Regions from separate parts of the Limosilactobacillus urinaemulieris genome, predicted to be linked through region 1. Evidence: a T-box and tRNA genes for the amino acid it is inferred to sense, from the RefSeq annotation. Region 1 holds a T-box; the other holds one or more tRNA genes.

Region 1 (3,137 bases):
TGGCTTTGGCTTTATTGCGACGGCCTTGATTGGTTATTACTTAGGGCCGTGGATTGGTGGCTGGGCCATGGTGGTTAATGATATTATTAGTAACACCATTCTTAATTCTGGAACCGCCTTTTTTCCGGGATTTACCTTCTCAGCCTTTGTTTCTGGTGTATTAGCGGGGATGTTCCTGTATAACCAGAAAGTTACTTGGCAACGGGCACTAATTTATGAGTTCTTCCAAATTTTAGTAACTAATGTTATCTTTACAACGCTTTGGATTTACATTATGAGCTTAAATACCGGAAGTACTGGAAAAACATTCTGGGCGCTTTTGCTTATCCGATTGCCTAAAGAAGTCATTACTTGGCCTTTAGAAGGGATTATTGTTTTCCTTATTTTGAAGCGATTGAGCAAGATTAATTTGAGGGTATAACTCCTGCAGCAATTTGGTGAATCTTGACGAAGATTTTAATAGAAGATAATTTAGAGTGCTGACCATCATTAATCGGCTTGCTGACTGTGATGGTGAGCACTTTTTGAATTTTTTATGAAAAAAGCACCATGAAAATTGAGCTTTGTTCGTTTTGTGTTATGATGAAAAATATATTCTGAAATAATTGGAGAGAGTATTAAATGAAGAAACGTTATCATTTATCCTTAAAACAGTTCATTCATGATCTGAAGGAACTAGTTAAGCCACATTACCAAACTTCAATGTGGCCACTTGGCGGAGTGATGATTATTTTCCTCGCATTATCATTTATTGTTGGTTATTTTGCCCAGGGGATATTAAGTTCAATGGGGATGGCCATGATGATGATTATGTACGGGATGGCATCACCTGCAGCAATTGGATTGGCTTTGCTTGAATTGCTTCTTGCAATTGTGATTTTAGTGGCATTGTCATTCTTCTATTCATTCTTTACCACGGCCGCACAATTTACTTATCAGGATAAGGTTCGCCACCCTGAACAAATTGTCAGTGCTGGCTCAGTATGGATGCACTATAAACACTTGCGGAAGAATCAATTATGGCGGATCATTCTTTACACTGGCTTGTTTGTATTCCTGTGGAGCTTGCCATTAGATATTATTGGCGGATTAGTTGCTAAAAACCAAGCATTAGTAATTGTTTGCCGGATACTGAACGACATTGTAATGGCATGGAAGGGAATTGAATATTCTCAAGCTAATTTCCTTTACCGTGATCGTCAGCCACAATTCCTTGGTCAATCAATGCGCCATGCCCTAACTGCTAGTCGACGGTTTATGGGCGGGCGCAAGTGGAACTACCTATTGATCATGCTTGTAGTAATCTTTATCCCAATGGTTGTTTGGGAAGTCATTTTTGGTGCTTTAGCATACTGGGGTATTTACACCGCCACTTACGCGTTGATATACATTGGCTTGTTGTTAATGATTCTTGGCTTTGCTGCTTACTTGCCAGTGATTTTTGCCAGTGGGGCCCTTTACTATGAAGAAGCAAAGAAAACCGCTAACTTGGATGAAGACTTTGCTGACACGTTTAAGCCAGTTGCTGAATTAACTGGTGAAGCTTATGTTCATGAAGTTTATACACCAAAGAAAAAGGTAAAGAAAGCTAAACAAAAGCAGGATAAGAAGAAACAAGAAAATAAATAATTGTTAGTTAAAGAGAAGTCACGAAAGAAATAGATTCGGTGGCTTCCTTTTTATCTTGACAAAGTACTAACTCTCTAGGTACAATGACGGCAATAATAAAGGCGTTGATGTAATTTAGTAGTTTGCCAACTAGTAGATTAGAGATTAAACGGTTGCTGAAAGTTTAATGCGGTTGGCTAACGAATTACACTTACGGAGCTTTTCAATTTTGAACGGATCGTCTCGTTATCGACTAGAGAGGCAATTACTGGATTAGTAGTTGCAATTCAAGGTGGTAACGCGGTAAATCGTCCCTGACTTCAATATGGAGTTGGGGATTTTTTGATCTGAAACATGATATAGGAGGCAATACGATGAACATTATTGATGAACTTGAGTGGCGTGGTGCCATTAACCAAACTACTGATAAAGAAGCACTAAAGGAATTAACTGAAAACAAGAACATTGGTCTGTACTGTGGAACTGATCCGACAGGGGATAGTCTTCATATTGGCCACTTAATTCCCTTCATGATTCTTAAACGATTCCAGTTAGCAGGGCATCACCCAGTTATTATTATTGGTGGTGGAACTGGTGCAATTGGTGATCCATCTGGACGGAAAACAGAACGGACCCTTCAAACTGAATCACAGTTAGAGCACAATAAGAAGGCTCTTACCGAACAAATGAAGAAGCTTTTCGGTACTGAGAATTTTACGATTGTTGATAACTATACTTGGCTGAAGGACTTTACCATGATTGACTTTTTACGTGATTTTGGGAAGCTCTTTAACGTTAATACAATGCTAAACAAGGAAGTTGTTGCAAGTCGACTTGACTCAGGGATTTCCTTTACTGAGTTTACTTACCAAATTCTTCAAGCGGTAGACTTCCTGCACCTTTACCAAAATAATAGCGTGCAGCTTGAAATTGGTGGGTCAGACCAATGGGGGAATATTACTGCCGGAATTGATTTGATTCATAAGGTAGAAGGACCGGACGCAAAGGTATACGGGCTGACCATTCCGTTGATGTTAAAGGCTGACGGAACAAAATTCGGGAAAACTGCTGGTGGTGCTATTTGGCTTGATCCAAAGAAGACTTCACCATACGAATTCTACCAGTTCTGGATTAACCAGGATGATCGTGACGTTGTTAAATACCTCAAATACTTTACCTTCTTATCTAAAGATGAAATTGATGATTTAGCCGAGAAAGTTCAAAAAGAACCATGGAAGCGAGAAGCTCAACGGCGCTTAGCTGAAGAAGTTACTAAGTTCGTTCATGGCGAAGAAGGATTGGCCGAAGCTCAACGGATTACTAAGGCATTGTTCTCTGGAGATGTTGCTGACTTAACTACTGAGGAAATTGAACAAGCTTTCAAGGATGTCCCTTCAGTAGAAGTAGCTAATGAAAAGAAGAATATCATTTTGTGGTTGGTTGATGACACCAAGATTGAACCATCACGTCGTCAAGCACGACAAGATGTTGAAAATGGTGCTATCCATATTAATGGTGAAAAGGTAACT
Region 2 (3,137 bases), on a different contig from region 1:
AAATTGGAGATTAAAGTACGTAACGGTTGAGAGGCGAATTGGAACTACCCGAAAAATTGAAAGATTCAATAATTGGGAATGTCCTGAATTATTAACGTAAATAAATAGCAAGGAGAAAATTATTCCTAAACATAAACTAAACCAGAATCGTCCCGTTAAACCGACATTACCAATCAAGGATACTGAATACACAACCAGAACTAATGCCAAGCTTAATAAAATAAACTCAAGTAACTAAAACGCTTAGGATTACCAATTGGCCGAGTATCAATAGTCAGCTGACCAATAACTAAACTGATTAAGGCTAACGGTAAGATTAACCAAAAAATCATCCGCCAAGACATTGTTTCTGAAACAATTCCACCGTATGTGGGTCCAATTGCGGGGGCAAACGAAATCACCATTCCTGCAAACCCGGTCATGATTCCCTTCCGATTAGCCGGAATTTCCGTAAAAATTAAATGGAAGAGAATTGGTGTCGACAATCCCGTAGCCATCGCCTGAATTAACCTTGCAACCAATAATACCGGGAAATTAGTTGCGCAGGCGCCAATTACATCCCCAATAACAAACATCCCAACAGCAACAAGTGCCAATTTTTGTGCAGGAAATTGTCGTAAGAGGTATGCCGTTGTTCCCATAACAATTGTCACCATTAATAAATATCCGGTAGTAATCCACTGGATAATATCTAGGAAGACGCCAAAGACCGTTACTAGTTCCGGATAAGTAACGTTCATTGCGGTTTCGTTTAAAATCCCGACGAAGGTTAATAATGCCATTGAAAAAATCGCCGCATAGGTATGGTTACCCTGTTTTATCTTCTCTATCATCTTTTCATCTCAATTTAGATCAAAAAAGCCATGGCGATAAGCTCCGCCACAGCATCCCTTATTATTCTAACAGCTGATTAATCTTTTTCCAATGCCATTAACCACTCTTTCGTTCCCTGATCTAATTGAGGATCAATTGTTAATGGAAAAGGTTTAAATAAAGTTGTGATCTGCTGCCAGTTAATTTTATTTTCTTGGTAAACCGCTTGGAGAAGACGACTTTTCGTCATTTCTTGGATTTGCTTGTTAACTGGGTGATTTAAGAATGTCATCGCGGTCGCCTTAGTTGCTAATTCCTCTGCCACCATTTTAGTTAAATCTTCTTTAGTAAGCGTTCCTGAAACAAGGATTTGTTTTTTTAGCGGTACTCCCGGAAGTTCACGACGGATAAACTGCTGAAGGACTTCCCATCCCGCAATAATCTGCCGGTAAAATTGCCAGGGAACCCGACTATTTAACTTTTGCAATAATTCTGGAATAGTGGCGGTTAAATCTAGGTTCTGTTCTTGACAAGCATCTAGGATTTCAATCAAGAAGCGTTGATTACTTTCTTGAATATTTTTTTCCAACCTTTTCTTACTTGTCAAATTAAATCTTAAGACTACGTAGTCCACAAATTGTTCATCATCAATTACGTTTTGCTGAGAATGCTGTTTTACTTTAAATTGATTCAGCTGTTTTAGACGACTAGACTTGGCAAACTGCCCTTGCTTAGGCATTGTAATTTCCCCTTCATATTAACGATTAAATATAAACAAAAAAGCCACCAACCAAACAGTTGGTGACTTTGGCAGTTGGGCTAGCTGGATTCGAACCAGCGCATGACGGTACCAAAAACCGTTGCCTTACCGCTTGGCTATAGCCCAATAATAAAAGTGGAGGAGGGTGGATTCGAACCGCCGAACCCGAAGGAACGGTTTTACAGACCGTCGCGTTTAGCCAGACTTCGCTACTCCTCCATAACAACGTGATAGTTAAGTAGTAACAATCAACGTTTATTATAATATCGAATTTTGCTTAAAATTGCAAGGACTTTTTTGAGAAAAATCAAAAAGAGAATGTGACATAAATACTTTTACTAAGTTCAAATACGAACGCGCGGCCCCTGGGAGCATGTTCGACCTTAGCTCTATCTTTAGAGTAACAAAAAAGTTCAGAACAATTGTTTTTTCGTTCTGAACTAATCTTAGGTTGTTTCATCTTAAATAATTGCAATTTACAAGCAGGTTAATTTACACCATCCATCAAACTGTGAATCTTCTTAACAAAGAACATCAGAATGATACCAAAGACGATACTTACGATTCCGACAATCATGAAGTAAGGTACTTCAGTTGCGGATGAGTAGTACTTAACAATTTGGGCATTCACAGCTTGACCAGCTGAATCAGCCAAGAACCACATACTCATCATTTGAGACTTAAAGGCCTTTGGTGCAAGTTTAGTCGTTACTGACAAACCAATTGGTGAGATTAACATTTCACCAATTTCAACGATAAACCATGAACCAACTAACCAGAATGGACTAACACGACCTGCTGTTCCGTACATCATTCCTGGGAAAGCCATTAAGATGTATGATAATCCAGCAAAGACAAGCCCTGCAGAGAACTTACCAGGAGCACTTGGTTGACCCTTCCAGTGATCCCACAGAGCAACGAATACTGGTGTCAGGATCATAATGAATAATGGGTTCAACGTCTGGAAGTTGGCAGCTGCAAAGTGCCAGCTACCAATGTGAAGAACTGTCCGTTGTTCAGCAAATAATGCTAAAACAACTGAACCTGATTCTTCAATTGCCCAGAAAATTGCTGCTGCAATAAAAAGTGGGATGTAAGCAATAACCCGTGACTTTTCAGGCTTCGTAACCTTCTTGGAGTTTAACATCATAATGAAGTAGTAAATTGGCAGTGCAATTGCGATAAACGTAATGATGTTAATGATATTCGTAATGTTAAGCTGACCCATAGCAGCTAATAACCCAAGGACAACTACTAAGACAGCAACACCAACAAGTGTCCAGATAATAATTGGCCGCAAATCATCTTTTTCAATTGGGTCATTAGGATAAAGACTGTCCTTAGAAAGGTACTTCCGACCATCAAGAGTATATTGTAGTAACCCAAAGAACATTCCGATTGCAGCTAGTGAGAAACCAGCATGGAAGTTCATTTCATTACCGAACAAGTGTAAACCAAAGCCATTAGCAGCCCACGGAACAGCCCATGGCGCAACAGCTGCACCCAAGTTAATCCCGAAAACAAACATACTAAAACCGGAATCACGCCGTTCGTCATCCGGACT

Evidence for each region. A T-box is a leader RNA that pairs with one kind of tRNA and senses whether it is charged. The one in region 1 lies ahead of tyrS (tyrosine--tRNA ligase), so its partner is inferred to be a tRNA-Tyr.
Region 2: it has a tRNA-Tyr gene. The T-box ahead of tyrS (tyrosine--tRNA ligase) is inferred to sense a tRNA for this amino acid. The anticodon was not compared.

What each region holds. Positions count from the first base shown of each region.
Region 1 covers NZ_CAKOBX010000014.1:21,043-24,179, forward strand. The annotation lists gene MR181_RS08585 (folate family ECF transporter S component) at 1-421, shown strand, start outside; gene MR181_RS08590 (hypothetical protein) at 622-1,629, shown strand; T-box leader at 1,725-1,927, shown strand; gene tyrS (tyrosine--tRNA ligase) at 1,983-3,137, shown strand, end outside.
Region 2 covers NZ_CAKOBX010000013.1:18,978-22,114, forward strand. The annotation lists partial or broken gene MR181_RS08440 (MFS transporter) at 1-833, opposite strand, end outside; gene MR181_RS08445 (hypothetical protein) at 911-1,552, opposite strand; tRNA gene MR181_RS08450 (tRNA-Gln) at 1,628-1,699, opposite strand; tRNA gene MR181_RS08455 (tRNA-Tyr) at 1,710-1,792, opposite strand; gene MR181_RS08460 (peptide MFS transporter) at 2,061-3,137, opposite strand, start outside.